3 regions of the Paenibacillus sp. Leaf72 genome follow, and region 2 is predicted to be linked to each of the others. Evidence: riboswitches for the same ligand, from Rfam matches in the RefSeq annotation. Region 2 holds a riboswitch; each other region holds the start of a gene.

Region 1 (6,177 bases), on a different contig from region 2:
CGCCGCACCTGTGCGCCTCGCCATATTGGCCAGCATTTCCGTCACCTGAACGCGGATTAAAGCATCAAGCCCTTTCGTCGGCTCATCGGCAATAAGCAAAGACGGGCTTCCGGCAAGTCCCATTGCCGCCAGCACACGCTGCTTCATTCCACCGCTCAGCTGAAAGGGATAGCGCCGCAGCTGCTGCTCGGCATCCGGCATATTCATGGCATGCAGCAGACCAGCAGCCTGCGCGTTAAGCTGCTTGTTCCCCGCTCTACCTGCATAAGCGCGAATCGCCTCGCGCAGCTGACTGCCCAGCGTCATCACCGGATTGAGCGAGCTTGCCGGATTTTGCGGGATGAGGGCGATTTCCCTCCCCCGTATTTGCCTCATTTCTTTTGGGCTCAGCTTTAGCAAATCCATGCCTTTATACAGGATGCTCCCACTGATAGAAGCCTGTGCGGGAAGCAGCCTCACCAGCGAAAGGCCCAGCACCGATTTGCCGCTCCCGGTCTCGCCAATCAGTCCAAAAATGCGGCCACGCTTCAGCTCAAGCGAGGCCCCATCTACCGCCTGCACCAGTCCTTCCCTTGTCTGAAAGGATGCATTAAGCTGCTTGATTACGATAAGCGTTTCGCTCAACTTCATTCCTCCTACAGCAGTGAATGCTCTTTCTCCGTCCGTGTATCCAGCTTATCCCGAAGCCCGTCACCCAGCCAGTTGATACATAGCGATACAACTGCTATACAAAGACCGGGGGCGATCATCAGATGCGGATAGCTGCGAAAATACGGCCGGGCATCATTCACCATCACTCCCCAATCTGCCGCTGGCGGCTGCAAGCCTAGACCGAGAAAGCTAAGCGAGGCGATAGATAGAATAACTCGCCCAATCCGAATGGTGAACAGCACGATAAGCGGCCCTAACAAATTTGGCAGCATATGCCTGACGATGATATACGCATGGCCCGCTCCTAAAGCACGGATGCCTTCCACGTAGCTTTCTTCGCGAATTTTCATAACCTCGCCGCGCACAACCCGAGAGAAATCCGCCCATGAGGTGAAGAGCAGCGCGACAAACAGGCTTTTCACCCCAGGACCGAGCGTACCTGCAATGGCCAGCATAAGGGCAAGACCCGGCAGCCCTTGAAAAATGCTAACGACAATTTGAATGGCTTCATCGGTCCAACCGCCAGCATAACCGCTAATGGTGCCCAGCAGCAGGCCAACGAGCATTGTAGCGAGCGTAACAGCGACCGCGAGCAAGATCGACACCCTTCCGCCATACAAAATGCGGCTCAGCACATCCCTTCCCAGCGTGTCCGTTCCTAGCCAATGTGCGGAGGACAACGGCGCAAGCCTTTCCGCCATATTAATCTGATTCGGGTCATAAGGAGCAAGCAGCGGTGCCAGCAAGCTGGCAAGCAGTACGAAGGCAAGCACGCCCGCGGCCACCCCGTAGGACATCTTCATCGCAGCTTCCCTCCCAGCCTGATTTGCGGATGAGCGAGCCCGTAACATAAATCTGTCGCCAAATTAAACAGCACGTAGATGAGACCGGTAAATACGACATAGCCCTGAATGACCGGATAATCTCTGCGAAAAATACCGTCCATCGCAAAGCGCCCGATGCCCGGTACCGCAAATATAACTTCCACGATGACGGAGCCGCCAACAATCGCTCCAAAATAACTGCCGATAACCGTGAGCAACGGAATACAAGCATTGCGCAGCGCATGCCGAAGCACAATAAAGCTCTCACGCAGCCCCTTCGCTCGGGCTGTCAGCATATAATCTTTATTCAGCTCCTCCAGCAGCGCCGCACGCGTCAGCCGCATCAATATGGCGCCTGTACCGGAAGCAAGCACCGCCGCTGGCATAAGCAAATGCTTCCAGGTGCCGTAGCCGCTAGTCGGGAGCAGCTGCAGCTTCTCCGACCATAAGGCAATGAGCATGATCGCCAGCCAAAATCCAGGAATGGAAACCAAAATCAGCGCAAGCGCCCTGCCGATATGATCGAACAGCCGATTGCGCCGGATCGCCATGAGCATGCCGGATGGCACTCCAAGCAGGACGGCGAACAGGACAGCTAGCAAAGATAGGCTTAATGTTGCTGGCAGGCGGCGCAGCAGCTCGCCGCTAACCGATTCCTTCGTCATATAAGACGTGCCAAGATCACCTTGCAGCGCCTTTGATAACCAATGGCCATACTGAATGAGCAGCGGATCATTCAGCCCCATCTCTTCTCTTTTCAAAGCAATTTGCTCTTCGGTCGGCTGGCTGAAGCCGTTCATGCTCAGCAGTTCGACAGCCGGATCACCCGGAGAAGCGACGCTTAAGGCAAAGGCTATAAACGTAATGCCAATCAGAACGGGAACCGCCGCCGCCAACCTCCGAATGAAATAGGCCATCTTATTGCACCCGCTCCAGCTGCGGCAGCGTTGTACCATACACAAGTGCACCGTATCCGGTAATTTCTTTGCTGTACGCAATTAAGCTCGCATCATTAAACAGCGGAATCGTCGGCAATTCCTCGGCTGCAATATCCTGCAGCTCGTTATAAATCGCAGCGCGGTCATCCATATCCAGCGTCGTCTTCACCTGCTTCAACAGCTCATCCACATGGGCATTGCTGTAACCAAGCGTATAACTGATATTGCTTGAGCCTTCGCTCGCCATATAATTGTTCAAAATCGAATAAGGATCGCCATTCGGCAGCCCCTGAATGGCCAGTGCCAGATCGAAGTTTCCTTGTGCCTGTGCTTCCTTGTATGCCGCACCATCCAATATTTGAATCGTCACGTCCAGCTGCAGCTCTTGAAGCACAGCCTGAAGCAGCTCGGCTTGCGCTTTATACGGATAACGATCGAGTCCATAGGTAGGCACAATTAGCGTAACCGCCTGCCTGCTGTCCCCAAGCACCTCATGCGCCAGGGCGATTGCCTTTTCTGAATCATGGACGACAGGAATGTCCTTATAAAACGGCGATGTCGCATTCAAAATGTTCGCCGTAGCGGTCGGATAGCCCAAATACAGCTCCTTCACCAGCTGCTCGCGGTCAATCATCAGGCTCAGCGCCTGACGCATTTTCACATCATTGAATGGCGCTTTGGCACCGTTCGGATGCAGGTAATGGGAAATCGTCGATTTTGCCGTCGATACAGCAAAGCGTTCATCCTTCAGCAGCTCCTCGGCAAGGGCAGGAGGAATAGCGCCCAAATCCATGACGCCCAAAATCTCTCCAGATTTCAAGGCAGCAAGCCTTGTATCAGGGTCCGGTATGACGCGGACGCGGATTTTTTGGGCTTTTGCTTTTTCGCCATAATAACCGTCGTAAGCCTCTAGCAGTGAAAATTGATCCTTCTCATGCTGCACAAGCTTGAAAGGGCCTGTCCCTTGCGGCAGGCCGTTAAAGTCGCCATTTTCGTCAAAATTATTCGGGCTGTACATCGGGCTTGAAAAGTTGATCATCGAATACAGCAGCGTCGGCTGCGGATTGTCGAAAACAAGCTTAATCGTGCTATCATCAACCTTCACGACTTCCTGAAGGCTTGGGTATGAATTGTTGATGTCGAGCGTATAGAATGGCGAGCTTTTCGGGCTCACTTGCTTGTAACGGGCAAAATTTGCAAGTACCGCGTCCGCGTTGAATGGCGCGCCATCATGGAAGGTGACGCCTTTGCGCAGCATGAAGGTCCATTCCTTGGCATCAGCAGACATTTCCCACGCTTCCGCCAGCTTTGGAGCAGGCTTTCCATCCTCGGAAGCGGAAATCAACGGCTCCCATACATACAGAATGGTGCTCGTGTAATAAGCATCCTGCGGTCCCGGTGCTAAATCCCGCGGCGCAGCCAGCACGATTTCTTCAGAAGCAGCTGCTGTAGAGGCGGACGGAGCAGCAGACTGCTGCGACAGCTCATTATTGCTGCCTGATTCATTGGAACCGTTAACGCCACTGCACCCCATTAGCGCCAGCAGCAAGCATAGGCTAAATAAAACACCTATTGTTTTTTTGTTTTTTGCCATTTGTGTACGTTTCATCTTCTCTATTTCCTCTCCCTCTAGCAAAATCATCTTCCTGCAAAAATCCGCAAAAAAAGACAGCTCTACCTCCAGTCATAGGAAAGATAGAGCTGCCTGTTATTGTTATTTTCCATCATAGCAAATAAGCATGCGCGCTAACACTTCCCTATCCTCCGTAGGTTACAGCAGTGTTGTCAGAACAGGCAGGTCTCCTGGCTACCGGAAATTGTACTGGAAGCTGCCTTCCCAATCCCGCTAAGCGAGATCAGTGGCCTTGTAGCTTCAGCTAATCCGTAACAGTGGCGGGACCGCGTCGGTTTTGCACCGAACTTCCCTTTTAAGCTCCAGCCGCAGCTGTTGCACCTTATTCCCACAATTTTTCAGTTGTTTGCAAATCTGGTTGATTATATACCAGCCCTTTCATTTAAGCAACCTTTCCACTCCACTTTCCTTTCGTAATTATCTGATATAAAATAAAGCACATAGCATTTCGTAACTGGAGGGAACTACTGATGAAACCACAATTTCAGCCTTTATTTGAACCATTCACTTTCGCGAGCGGCATGTCTGTACATAATCGAATTGTCATGGCGCCCATGACAACCTGCTCGTCCAATCCGGACGGCACAGTGCCTGATGAAGAGCTTGCCTACTACAGCCGCCGCAGTGCTGGGCCCGGCATCGTCGTTACAGCGTGCGTCTACGTGAGCCGCAACGGCAAAGGCTTCCCCGGCGAATTTGGCGCGGATACGGACGCAATGATTCCAAGCCTCAAGCGTCTGGCCGATGCTATTAAAAGCCAAGGTGCGAAAGCGATTTTGCAAATTTTCCATGGCGGAAGATCATGCTTCCCTGGCCTAGTGCCAAATGATGATTTGGTGAGTGCCAGCAGCATTGCCCAGCAGGAGGGCGGAATTGTGCCACGCGAGCTGAACGAGGAGGAAATCAAGTCGATTATCGCCGACTTTGGCGAAGCGACACGCCGCGCGATTGAGGCTGGTTTTGACGGCGTTGAAATTCACGGTGCCAACGGCTACCTGCTGCAGCAATTTTACTCCCCGGCTTCCAATGTGCGTACCGACGACTGGGGCGGCTCTGTTCATAAACGTATGGCGTTCCCGCTCTACGTCGTTGAAGCTGTTAAGAAGGCAGCCGCTATGGCGCCGCAGCCGTTTCTTGTAGGCTATCGCTTCTCGCCGGAGGAGCCGGAAGAAGAAGGATTAACGATGGAGCATTCGTACCATCTGGTTAACGCTCTAATCGAGATGAAGCTGGATTATTTGCATGTGTCGCTTCAAGATTTCTGGTCGAAGCCGCGCAGAGGCGAGCAGGATTCGCAAAGCCGCATGGCATGGTTCGTCGAAAAATACAGCGAGCACATTCCGTTCATCGGTGTCGGCAGCATCACAACCGCAGAAGAAGCGCTTGAGGCGAAAAACTCCGGCGTGCCGTTTATCGCCCTTGGCCGCGAGCTCATTATGGACCCGGATTGGACGGAGAAAATCAAGCAAGGCAACGAGCAGGATATTGTGACTACGCTATCCAAGCAAGATCAGGAGCGCCTCGTCATCCCGAATGGCTTATGGGGAGCGATTACGCATGCGCCAGGCTGGTTCCCGATAACGGAATAAGCGCAAAATCCAACCATTCGCTCACAAATAGGCACAAGGTGAAACGGCTGTCGCCGTCCTTCGGCGGCGCGGCTTGTTTCAGTCCGAGAAATATAGAGAACGGATCGCGTTAGGACATCCTTTCCTATATTTCAAGGTGAAACGGCTGTCGCCGTCCTTCGGCGGCGCGGCGCGTTTCAGTCCGAGAAATATAGAGAACGGATCGCGTTACGATACCCGTTCCTATATTTTATAAAACAACAATTTGACATTTCTATAAAAATAGATATACTAAGCCTCATGGATACTTTGTCAATACTTAAAGCTGTGTCTAACGAGAAACGGTACCATATTTTAAAATGGCTGAAAACGCCTGAGGAGCATTTTGGGCCTCAATGCCATCTAACCGATGCGTGTCAGTTTGCTGGAGGCGTATGTGTCGGTTCTTTTGCAGAAAAAACAGGACTTGCGCAATCCGTTATATCCAGCTATTTAGTGAAAATGCATAAAGCAGGCTTACTGGAGTCGAAACGGATCGGGCAGCACACCTATTACAGGCGTAA
Region 2 (6,177 bases):
CCCAGCGCTTCGCATTTTTCCATATTGTCGAGGCGCGGCAGCATACGGGCGATCAGCGTCACGTTAGGCAAGCCTAGCAGACGCTCGGTAAAAACCTGGAGCGTTTTGCTGCCTGTCGTCAGCATCACGACGCCGCCCTTGGCAGCCGCCATTTCGGCTGCTTCGGCATAATCATCCGCATACTGAATCAGCGGCTGTCCATCAAAGGTCAGGCTCTCGCGCTCATAGCGAATATATGGCACCGATGCTTGCTCGGCCGCCGCCATCGCATTGCGATGCGCCTCCTCGGCAAAAGGATGGCTGGCATCAACGACAGCCTGTACCTGATTTTCCTTCAGGTAAGCGGCCATCTCGTCTGCGGTCAGCCGACCTACTCGCACGTCAAGTCCGGCTTCCTTCAAGCTGCTTGCCGCACTGTCGGTCACAACCGAAGTCAGCACGCTATAGCCCTGCGCCTTAATTTGCACGGCGAGCTCCCTCGCATCGCTTGTTCCACATAGCATAAAAATCATTGCTTAACCCTCCCCGACAAGCGTAGCCGCCTTGGACGGATCATTTTTCTTCTGCGAATCTTCCTTGGCATCATCGGCAGCAAGCTCACCGATTTCAAGATGCTCGTGCTCGTGGTGATCATGGTCATGTTGGTCATGATTATGCTCGTGCGTATGGCCCTCATGATGCTCGTGATCATGCGCATGGTGATCATGATCGTGACGATGGTCATGGCCGTGGTCGTGTGCATGGTGTTCATGACCATGGTCGTGATCATGATGATCATGGTGGTGGTCGTGATGGTCGTGATCGTGATCATGGTGGTGGTGATGGTCATGATCTTTCATCGCTTGCAGGCGGAACTGGCACATATCGCAGTTCATCTTCACTTCGTCCTGCAGCGCTTCTGCTGCGCGGTCTTTCAAAATCTCTTTAAGCAGCGGGTGGAAGCCGAAATATTCTGCAAGCACAAATTCCGTATCCGGATATGCAGCCGTATATTGCTCCATCGCCGCTTCCATCCGTTTAATTAAGACACCGGTAAACAGGAAATAAGGCAGTATAATGACTTTGCGCGCGCCCAGCTTGAGGCAGCGCTCTACTCCTTCATCCATCAAAGGTGCCGTAACGCCAATAAAGGCGGTTTCGACCCATTTCACTTTTAGACGCTCCCAGAACAAGCGGGAAATTTTGAATAGCTCACTGTTCGCATCCGCATCGCTGCTGCCCCGGCCGACGATCAAAATGGCCGTATCCGCAAGCTCGCTTTCCTCTGCGGCAACCGCTTCGCCAAGGCGGGAGGTCAAAATTTCCAGCACCTGATCGTGGACGCCAATTGGCCGTCCATAAATAATATTTACAGCTGGGTAACGCAGCTTTGCCTCATCAATTGCTGCTGGCATATGCAGCTTTGCATGCCCTGCCGAAAATAACGTAATCGGAATGACGGCGATCCGGGTCGCCCCTTTTGATACGCAAATATCAAAGCCCTGCTTCATCGTCGGCGTGACAAACTCCAGAAAGCACAGCTCTACCAAATCTGCTTTCAGTGTTGAAGCTACAGAGGCGACAAACTCGCGTACCTCTTCATTGCCTCTCTCATCCCGGCTTCCGTGCCCTACAAACAAAACCGCATCCATCTTCCTTCATCTCCCTTGCTGTCGCTAGTCTCCGCACAATGCGTCTTCGATATGAAAAACAGGCAGCTCCTGATAGCGATAGCCTTCTATTTGACCCATTCGTTTGAAAAATTTATGAAAGCGCTCATTCGGATGGCCTTCCGATTTATAAAGAGCAATAATGCGTTCAATCAGTGGCACGATTTCGTCGACGGCAATGCCTTCGGCAACCGGCTGCGCGGCATGCGCGTTGCGGCCGACGGTTTTGCCGCCGAGGAACAAATCGAATTTGCCACGGCGATACACGATGCCGATATCCTCGTTAACTGCGCCATAACATGCCATGCCGCAGCCATTGAACCCGACACGCAGCTCCTTCGGCATTGCCATGCCGCCGATCTTGTCTTGCAGCTCATCGGCATAAGGCACCGATTCCGCCTTCTCCAGATTGCAAAAATCGCAAGCCTTCAATTGCAGTACATCACCGATTGGAGCTAGGCTGAGCCCATCCGCGCGCAGCTTCGCCGTCACACTGTCCGGGTCCGATGTTGGAATCCGCACCAGCAAATGATGATGCGGCGTATATTCAATCGAACCCTTCTCGCCAACAGCCTGCGCCAATGCTACGAGCTGCTGGGGCGTGAAGTTTTTTGTCGCGACACCTGGGCTTACGGCAAACTCAAGTACCGATTGCTGCGCAAACACAGGCATAGGGCTCGATACTGCGCCAAACGCCGCACTAGGCTCGATCCCCTTGCTGCGATCATTCAGGAGAACCGCTTCCATCGCCAAATGCAGAGGCGATACTGCAGGTGCCGGGGCAGCCTCTGCCCTCATTGAAACGGCTGTATTTATTGGGGCTGGGGCCGGCTTCACGGGCGCAACCGGGGGGGCTACTGCAACCGCCACTCCGCCGCCCTGTCCATTATCATTTCTCGGTTCATCTGGCGCAACCGCCTGCGGCTCCTCCCGCTTGAGCAGCTGGTCCGTCGCGTCATATTCATCCGCACGATAGCCCCCGTCCGCTGGAAGCTCAGGCATTCCTGCCGTATGAAGCGCCCACGGCTCATTCTTCTCTTGCAGACGCTGGTGGGGCTTCAAAGGCTGCGCGCCTTCGCCAAGCGTATATTTGCGCTGATAGCCGCGCGGCGTAATCATTAGCCCGTCATAATTGACGGTCGTCGAGTTGCCGATGACGACTGTTGTCAGCATGCCGATATCATGGTCAAGCATACGGGCAAGCGTCGTCACGACAATGTCTTCACGGTCGCGGTACGCGCTTTTCACAATGCCTACCGGCGTATCTGGCGAGCGGTATTTGAGCAAAATCCGCTGAGTCTCCACGATTTGCCGCGTTCTTCTGCCGCTGCGCGGGTTATAAAGCGCAATGACGAAATCCGCTTGTCCGGCCGCTTCTACCCTGCGCGCAATCAGCTCCCAAGGCGTCAAATGATCGCTCAGGCTGATCGTGCAAGCATCATGCATTATCGGCGCGCCAAGCAGGGATGCTGTCGAGTTAATGGCAGAAATGCCGGGAATCACTTCAACCTCTACCCCGCCATTACGCTTCCAGCCTTTCTCAATCAGCACCTCATACACGAGTCCTGCCATGCCGTATACGCCCGCATCGCCGCTTGATATAACGGCTACCTTCTTGCCGTTCTCCGCTTGGCGCACCGCTTCCTGCGCCCGGCTGACCTCCTCTGTCATCCCCGTACGCACAATCGCCTGATCGCTGATTAGCTCCCGAATCAAGTCGACATACGTGTTGTAGCCGATGACAATATCGCTCTCCTGAATCGCTTCACGGGCGCGTTTCGTAATATGCTCGAAGCTCCCTGGGCCGAATCCGATAATTAACAGCTTGCCGACGCCTGCTTCACTCATTGATGCCCAACTCCTTCTATGTAGCAATTTACAATTTCTATCCAACAAAAAAAGCACCTCTAACGATATGTGTTAGAAATGCTTGAAAAGACCAATGTCCTTGTTAAACGCAGACAGCGAAGGGCCATCCAATCTCTAACACCTTCCTAATATCCACGTAGGTTTACAGTGTCGTTGAAATAAGCAGGTCTCCTGGCTTTGAAGCGTTAGGACGCTTCATACAGTGGCGGGTCCGCGCCGGTCTCTCACCGACTTCCCTATTAAGTCAACTTGGGCGCTTTGGCGCCTGCTGACACTTATTCCCTTCCTATTAAATTGTAATCTTAATGATAACATTAGATTGTATGATCGACAAGTGCGTTTATGCCATCAGCCTTGGCGCAAATAGAGCCGGCGCAAGCACGGACAGCATGTCCAGGCTGACACCAGCTCTATTTTTTACCGGAGCTATTTATTTCTTCTCAAGCGTTTCCCAAGCTGCATTCACGAGGGAATCAAACAGTTCATCGTCCTCTTCCAGCTCATCCTCAACCGCCAAAAGATCTTCTTCCTTGCCCGATTCATTCAGAAAAAACAAACCGTAGCCCCACTCTGTCGCCTTGCGGCTATGAAGGGTAATTTCGTATTGGTTCGTCTGGCCCTCTACTTCAAAATGAACCTTGCCTACGAAACCGGATTCCTTGGAGTTCGTCATGCTAGCATGCAAAATATTTACTTTCATCTTCCACTCTTCCTCTCTTTACCGTTACGATACCAGCTGCTGAAGTTGATTCACTTGATTTAACAGCTCGTTGATTTTGTTAATCGTATTTGGAATTTCCGTTGCGTCAATCAATGCTTTGCCGTCTTCGATCTGCTTCAGCACCGCATCAATGCTTTCCTGCAGCTTCAAATTATAATCGACCACGGACTGATGGACGTCCTTGGCAAAATCCGGCGCGTGCAGCTCGCCAAACTGCTTGATGGACTCCTGCACAGCTACCAGCTGTTCTTTATAATCAGCGCGTGCACTCGCATCGTTTACGGCTTGCTCCGCAAGCTGCGTCGCCTGCTCGCTGAAATTTGTCAGCGTCTGCATGTACGTTGCTGCTCCCGTCACATATTCGGCCGAGTTTGATACGGAATTGACCGTCTGCTTGGCTTCCTCAAATAACGAGCATCCTCCTAATAATAACATTCCAATGATTAAAAGTATGCTTTTTCCTGAACGAATGGCCATGTTTAATCTCTTCCTTTCCGCCTGTCTTACACAGAGCACTACTTATACGGCAGATGCGTCCAAACGGTTGCATTTCGTCTTATCATTAAGCTTGTCCATCATTTAATAGAAAAATAAAACATGAGGCCGCAGATAGCTAAAATGCACGCTGGCTATTGTTCGCGTCTGCGGCATAACGATGCAGCCCTATCATTAAGCTGCGCCACTCCTTTGGCAGCTAACGCTTCGACTTGAAAGCATGCTGGCGCCATATGACGACGATAATGAGAAATAAAGCAATGACACCTGTAAGCAGCCACCCGGCCTGCTCATCGGTCAACTGATCCCCGGGAGCGGTTGCAGCCGGATCTGGAGCCTCATGACCCGCATGTTCATTACAGGGGGAGTCGGTTGGCGATGAGGCGGCAGCATTCGTCTGCTGCTCATTATTTGCAGGAGTACAGACATCTGCTGCGGACACGGATAGCGATGCGGAACTCCAGAGGCTTATTCCAATAAACAGGACTACGATAAATATTAGACGAAGGAACCTCTTTCTCATTTTGGCGAACCTCCTTTGCGCTTTTCGTTTCCCCTCATTTTATTCCTGTGCGCCCAGAACGGAAGCTTGGCCTATGGAATTTTCACACCTGTACATATATTAGCAGCAAAATAAAAAGCGCCTTTCCCTCCTGGTCATGCCGACCAGACAGAAAGGCGCTTTGCTGCTGCAAATAATAATGCGATTTAAACGATTTGCCTATGCTTGCCAGACTTGCTTTGTTCTTCTCCCACTAGCTCTGCCCTAGCCGGCCAGAAGGCTCTATTGCCAAGCAGCGTTGTAATGGCCGGCACGAGGAACGGTCTCACGATGAACGTATCCATCAGCACACCAATCGCTGTAATTACGCCGAACTGCACCAATACCTGAATAGGCAGCGTCGCTAGCACTGCGAACGTAGCAGCAAGGATCAACCCTGCGGACGTAATGACGCCGCCAGTCTCTGCGACACCTTCACGAATGGCTTGCTTGAGCGGCATTTTCGCTTTTTTCTTCCAAATGCTCGAGATCATAAAAATGTTATAGTCCTCGCCAAGAGCAATGAGGAACACGAAGGCGTACAGCGGAATCGCTCCTTGAATCGCTTCTGCCCCCATCCCATAATGCAATACAATCCAGCCGAGGCCTAAAGCAGAGCCAAATGACAATAACACGGTGGCGATTAAATAAAGGGCTGCAACGATGGAGCGCAAATAGACAATCAGCAGCACTAAAATCATCCCAATAACGAGTGGGATAATAACTTTATTGTCCCGATCGGTCAACAGCTGGGAGTCATGCTGCGTTGCTGTCTGTCCGCCTACCCACACTTTAGACTCCGCATCCGAAACTCCTACTTTATCCAATGCTTCCTCCGCCGCTCCGCGAAGCAGCGGAACCAGATCCATGGCCTCCTGTGAATAAGGATTAATGTTTAGCGT
Region 3 (6,177 bases), on a different contig from region 2:
CTCTGAGGGCTGAAGGCATTCAGCTAGCTCAGAGCATATATAATTCGATAGCCTGTATAATAAAACAGCTCGCGGAAGAAAAAGGGCAGTTTCGTGCGCATGCTGCTATATGCGGAGGTCGTAGTTGGCGAAGAGTATGCCGTCATTCCCAGCTCGCTGGCCATCATGAGTGCGCGCTTCATATGAAGCGGATCGCTGACAATGATGAAGGTTCCTAGCTCATATGGCTTCGCAACGACTAGCGAATATTCGAAATTTTCCTCTGTAATAAGAGATTGGACTTCGATCAAAATATGCTCAGGCTTCACGCCTTTTTCAATCGCATAGCTCCGTGATACTTCTGACTCTGCAAGCTCATTCGCAGACTCGCGTCCTCCGGTAAAAATAATATACTCGGCAAAGCCTTGCTCGTACAGCTTTATAGCATGATTCAGGCGTTCCCGCAGCACAGGGGATGGCTGATCGCCCCAGACCGCCGTGCCCAGCACAAGGATCGCATCAGCAGGCTTCGCTTCATCCTTCATACTAAATGACCAAATTTCATAGGAAAACCAGCACAGTACCGCTGCGGCAAATGCTAAGACGCAAAGCAACAGCGTTTTGATTTTTTTCGAAACAAGCCTCTTTTTCATGAACTGCCCTTTCCTTATAAAATGATTTTTCCTCGCCGCATGTTATCCGATCATAATTTTCCCTTCCGGATAGCGATACAGCTCCTTCTTCTCCTGAGCAGGAACGAGTGTGAACGCCAGCGTCAGCGGGCCGAGCCGTCCAGCGAACATCATAATAATAATCAGCACCTTGCCGATCACCGTCAAATGCGGCGTTAAGCCAAGCGACAATCCGGTTGTACCGAAAGCGGACGTTACTTCAAATAGCAGAACGAGGAAATCGACATCCTCAGTAGTAGATAAAATCATCGTAAATAAAATAATCGCCGCCAGCGAGGCAATCGTAATCGTCAGCGCTTTGTACACCCGGTCCTTTGCGAGCCTTCTGCGGAAAAAGACGACATCCTCGCGGCCGCGAATCATTGCAAACACCGCACCGATGAGAATCGCAAACGTCGTCACCTTAATGCCGCCGCCCGCAGAGCCCGGAGATGCGCCGATGAACATGAGCAAAATAATGAGAAACTGCGTCGCATGGCGCAGAGAAGCAATATCCAGCGTATTTGCGCCGCCCGAGCGCGGCGATATGCTTTGGAACAACGAGCTGTACAGCTTGCCGCTTATGCTAAGCGGCTCTAGTGTTTTGGTATTTGTAAACTCGAAAATAAAAATAACGGCAGCACCTGCGACAAACAAAATGCCTGTCGCATACAGCACAACCTTGGAGTGAAAAGACAGCTTGCGAGTTTTTGGGTAATCCCACATTTCCGCCAGTACGATAAAGCCGATCCCGCCGAGAAAAATGAGAGCAATAACGATCACATTAATAATGGGATCGTTGACGTGATTGACAAAGCTGCTGAACGGACCGTTCATCGGTCCCATAACATCAAATCCGGCGTTGGTGAACATCGACACGCTATGGAACATGCCGAAATACAGCGCCTTGCCGAAAGGCATTTCCGTTGACCAGCGCAGTGCCAGAACCAGGGCGCCTATTCCTTCGATGGCAAAAGCATAAATGAGCACGCGCCGTATGAAGCGGACGATCCCTTCCAGCGAAGATTGATTCATGGATTCCTGCAGCAGCAGCCGCTCGCGCAGCGATATCCGTTTGCGCAGGGCAAGGGCGAACAGCGTAGACATCGTCATAAAGCCGAGTCCGCCAACCTGCATAAGCACGAGAATGACGAGCTCGCCAAAGGTTGAATAGTGGATGCCGGTATCGACGACGACAAGCCCCGTTACGCAAACAGCGGATGTTGCAGTGAATAATGCGTCAATGAGCGGCGTTGCCTGATGGGCTGACGAAGCCAGAGGTAGAGAAAGCAATAGGGTACCCGCCGCAATAATCGCGAGAAAGCCAAGCGTAAGAATTTGCGGTGGAGTCATTTTTAGAAAAATGGTTCGTAGTTTGAGCACGCAGGTAATCTCCTTTATATGTAACGAAACAATGGTGTAGTTGAAAATTTGAGCTGATGCTGCCGAAGCTGGCACAGCCGTTTACGCTTGAAATATAAGGATGCATAAATATTGTTATTATTATAACGCTTATATTTCTACGCGAAACGAGCTTGTGCTGCCGAAGGCAGGCACAGCCGTTTACGCTTGCCACCTCATTATCTGGTATAATAGGGCAATATGCAACAGGAGGGCGCTGGGGCCCGCGATTAGGAGGACAACGATGAAATCAAGATATATAGCAGGTATTTCGCTTGCCGTTATGGGGGCAGGCTTTATTACTACGAGATGGTGGCTGCCAGACAACACGTGGACACATCTACTGGAAAGCGGCTTTGAAGCGGGGCTGGTCGGCGGAATTGCCGACTGGTTTGCGGTGACGGCGCTGTTCCGCCATCCGATGGGCATTCCCATTCCGCATACGTCCTTGCTGCTCAAAAACCGGGCGAAAATCGTGAACTCGCTCATCAGCGCTATGGAAAATGAACTGCTGAATAAAGAAAGCATTACCCGCAAGCTGTCTGGCTTTCAACTGTTCGCAGGGGCAGCATCGGCGGCGACTCGGCTGATTGGCAAGCGCAAGTTCAGGCTGGCAGCGGTTGATTTTGCCCAGTCGGCAGTGGAGCGCTTGCCTTTGGAGCGGGTTAGCGGTGTGCTGCATGGATTTTTGGCTGATTATGTGAAAAAGCAGGATTTTACGCCAATCGTGCGCAAGCTGGCGGATCGTTTCGTCCATGAGCGTTGGGATGAACGGGCGCTGGATTACGGCCTGGAGCATGTAGGCCATTGGATTCGCAAGCGTGAAACCGAGGAAATGCTCGGCAAGCTCGCCTTCAAAAAGCTGGAGGAGCTTAAGGTAGGCGGCTTCATGGGGTTTGCACTGCAAGCTTTCGTCGGCTTTATGAACGAGGAGAAGCTCGGCGGTTTGATCCAGAACATGCTGCTCTCTACGATGCAGGAGCTTTCCCATCCTGGAAGCCCGCATCGGCAGAAGCTGCTGCTTGAGGTGAGAGCCCAGGCGGAGAAGCTTGCCGATAACGAAGAGCTGATGCTCAAGCTGAAGCAGCTCATTGAACAGGGGGTGGACAGCGTTGAAACGGAGCGCTTCATCCATTTGCGTCTGGAGGAGCTGAGACAGCTCGTGCTGGACAAGCTGGAGGAGCAGCATCGCAGCGGAGGGCGCGCCATTGTGCAGGGATACCGTTTTGCAACGGATTATTTGAATGGCAAGCAGGAAATGCTCGCCAATTGGGAAGATGGCATTCGCGGCTATCTCGTTCGACTTATTGAAAATAATCACTATCGCATCGGTGCGCTCGTTCGGGATAATCTCGACCGGATGGATGACAAGGCGCTCGTCTCCATGCTGGAGGAAAAGGTCGGCAACGATTTGCAGTGGATTCGTGTCAACGGCGCATTATGCGGTTTTGTCGTAGGCGTTATTTTGTCCTTCTTCTAACAGGAAGGTAGCCATTTACATTTATAGGGGACAGCCTGAATTTTTTGTGATAAGATCAAACTACAAAATGACCAATGAATACAAGGATTTTGAAAAATGATTGACATGGAACGAGGTGCCTTTGCGCACGTCAAAGGGTAACAGGGAATCGGGTGCAAATCCCGAGCGGTCCCGCCACTGTAATCGGGGAGTTTTCCTTCACCAGCAGGAGTCACTTGGCCTAAGCTTTAGGGCAGCCAGGGAAGACGAAGGAAAATAATGATCCGCTAGCCAGGAGACCTACCTCGTTCCAGCACCACAGTGCCTTCGCGGAAAGGATAGGTGTACGAATGAAAGCGATTGCTACCAGTCTGTTTGCTGGCGCAACCGTCTATTTCTGCGTACACATGGCCGTTTTCCCAGCGAAGGGAAAGCGGTCATTTTTTGTTGTCTTTAGGCATGAACACATTGGGGAGGGTATTGAAACGAATGGTCAAGTTAAAAAGCAAGACAGCAGTTAGCACCGCTTTGCTGGTTATTGGCTTCACGCTTTTTTTACTGGTGAATGAGCCGCAATCCGCTTATGCGATGCACATTATGGAAGGGTTTTTGCCTGTGGGGTGGGCGATTTTTTGGTGGGTGGCCTTTATTCCTTTTTTCATCCTGGGTGTACGCGCCATTCGGAAAATTACAAAGGAAGCACCAGAGCTTAAGCTGATGCTGGGCTTGGCGGCAGCTTTCACCTTCGTGCTGTCCGCGCTTAAGATTCCTTCCGTTACAGGCAGCAGCTCGCACCCGACGGGAACGGGGCTTGGAACGGTTATGTTCGGGCCGCTGCCCATGAGCGTATTAGGTTCTATGGTATTGCTGTTTCAAGCGGTGCTGCTTGCACATGGCGGGCTGACGACGCTTGGGGCGAATGCTTTTTCAATGGCGGTTGCAGGTCCCGCTGCTGGCTATGCCGTCTATCGGCTGCTGATGCGTTCAGGCAGCAAGCAAGGCGTGGCGATTTTTTCTGCTGCCGCTGTTGCCGATCTGGCCACTTATATCGTTACTTCGATTCAACTGGCTGTTGCTTTTCCGGCTGTTGAGGGAGGCATTCTCGCATCCTTTATGAAATTTGGCGGTATTTTTGCGATTACCCAGGTTCCGCTTGCTATTAGCGAAGGCTTGCTGACGGTATTGATCTGGAACTGGCTGCAATCTTTTAATACGGACGAGCTGTCTATTTTGAAGCGGAGAATGAAAGGGGATCGCGTGTAATGAGCCGCAGTGCCAAAAATATTTGGATTTTAGCCATTGTTGTTTTGCTTGCCGTTGCGCCTTTAATATTCATTAACGCCGAGTTTGGCGGCGCGGATGGCGCGGCGGAGGAAATGATCCAGACGATTGCGCCCCATTATGAGCCTTGGGCGTCTCCGCTCACTGAGGTGCCGGGAGAAACGGAAAGCATGCTGTTCGCGCTGCAAGCTGCGATTGGCGCTGGCGTAATCGGCTATGTGATTGGCCTTTTTAAAGGGAAGTCGGGGAAATCAAAGCAGCAATGATGAAATGGATTGATACGATTTCTTATTCCAATAAGCTGCGGGATTTACCCGCCATTTGGAAATGCGGGCTTGCAGCCCTTCTGCTGCTGCTTGCCTATATCGCTCATCCGCTCGTACAGCTTGTCATTTTCGGATGGCTTGCACTGTGGACGGTCGGCTATGCGAAAGTGCCCGCTAAGCTTTATGCGGCGCTGCTTTTCTCCTCTTGCCTGCTGTTCATTCTCAGCTTGCCCGCGCTGCTCATTGAATTCAGCAATAGCAGCAGCGAAGCGGGAAGCTTGGCGGCAGCGAAAGCAGGCTGGATGCTCGTTTCATGGAAGCCGCTTAGCCTGTATGTGCCAGAGGCATCGTTAGGGCTGGCCGGACATATTTTTACGCGTATTCTTGCTTGCCTGGCATGTATGTTTTTTATCACCTTGACGACCCCCTTCCCGGATCTGCTGCAAGTGCTGAAGCGGTTGAAAATGCCGCAAATTGTACTGGAGCTCATGATTATTATGTATCGCTTCATCTTTCTGCTGCTGGATACGGCGGGGGCTATGCTGGTCGCGCAGCGTGCACGCGGCGGTCAACACGGTTTTAAAGGCAAATTGCAGGGTACGGCGGCGATTGCTGTGCGGCTCTTCGTCAAAACGATGCATCGATACAAGGGGCTCTCGAATGGGCTTATGGCAAGAGGATTTACGAATGAAATCCGTCTTGCGCCTAGTGTAAAGCGGACGGTTCGCCTCCGATATTGGGCGGAAGCGGGGCTCGGCTTAACGATTTTGCTGGCAGCAGAGCTATGGCTTCGGTATGGAGGTGAATAAGCTGGCGGATAACGATCGGGCATCAACCATTATGGAAATGAACCAAGTGAGCTATGCTTATCCCGGAACGGACAAGACCGCTTTAAACGGGCTAGAGCTGCGTATTCCGGCGAACAAGAAGATAGCGCTGTGCGGGCATAATGGCTCGGGCAAGTCGACGCTCTTCTTGCAGCTTATTGGCATTAATCGTCCGGAATCCGGTTTTGTCAGCTGGCGCGGCGAGCCGCTTTCTTACAAGCCCAGAGAGCTTGCCAGCTTGAGACGGCGCGTCGGCCTTGTTTTTCAGGACCCGGAGCATCAGCTCATTTTGA

What was found. Region 2 has a riboswitch for cobalamin ahead of cobJ (precorrin-3B C(17)-methyltransferase). Riboswitches for the same ligand answer to the same signal wherever they lie in the genome.
Region 1: linked by a shared signal. The riboswitch ahead of ASF12_RS27980 (ABC transporter substrate-binding protein) and the one ahead of cobJ (precorrin-3B C(17)-methyltransferase) in region 2 are both predicted to bind cobalamin.
Region 3: linked by a shared signal. The riboswitch ahead of ASF12_RS32090 (energy-coupling factor ABC transporter permease) and the one ahead of cobJ (precorrin-3B C(17)-methyltransferase) in region 2 are both predicted to bind cobalamin.

The regions. Positions count from the first base shown of each region.
Region 1 is NZ_LMLV01000033.1:144,026-150,202, forward strand. It holds gene ASF12_RS27965 (ABC transporter ATP-binding protein) at 1-630, opposite strand, end outside; gene ASF12_RS27970 (ABC transporter permease) at 636-1,454, opposite strand; gene nikB (nickel ABC transporter permease) at 1,451-2,392, opposite strand; gene ASF12_RS27980 (ABC transporter substrate-binding protein) at 2,394-4,022, opposite strand; cobalamin riboswitch at 4,190-4,387, opposite strand; gene ASF12_RS27985 (NADH-dependent flavin oxidoreductase) at 4,517-5,635, shown strand; gene ASF12_RS27990 (ArsR/SmtB family transcription factor) at 5,915-6,177, shown strand, end outside.
Region 2 is NZ_LMLV01000023.1:78,554-84,730, forward strand. It holds gene cobK (precorrin-6A reductase) at 1-512, opposite strand, end outside; gene ASF12_RS18970 (sirohydrochlorin chelatase) at 516-1,631, opposite strand; gene cobJ (precorrin-3B C(17)-methyltransferase) at 1,656-3,497, opposite strand; cobalamin riboswitch at 3,663-3,812, opposite strand; gene ASF12_RS18980 (hypothetical protein) at 3,949-4,218, opposite strand; gene ASF12_RS18985 (DUF6376 family protein) at 4,243-4,716, opposite strand; gene ASF12_RS18990 (hypothetical protein) at 4,934-5,257, opposite strand; gene ASF12_RS18995 (MMPL family transporter) at 5,443-6,177, opposite strand, start outside.
Region 3 is NZ_LMLV01000035.1:180,011-186,187, forward strand. It holds gene ASF12_RS32075 (YdcF family protein) at 24-632, opposite strand; gene ASF12_RS32080 (TrkH family potassium uptake protein) at 675-2,003, opposite strand; gene ASF12_RS32085 (DUF445 domain-containing protein) at 2,296-3,531, shown strand; cobalamin riboswitch at 3,628-3,832, shown strand; gene ASF12_RS32090 (energy-coupling factor ABC transporter permease) at 4,000-4,773, shown strand; gene ASF12_RS32095 (energy-coupling factor ABC transporter substrate-binding protein) at 4,773-5,057, shown strand; gene cbiQ (cobalt ECF transporter T component CbiQ) at 5,054-5,866, shown strand; gene ASF12_RS32105 (energy-coupling factor ABC transporter ATP-binding protein) at 5,853-6,177, shown strand, end outside.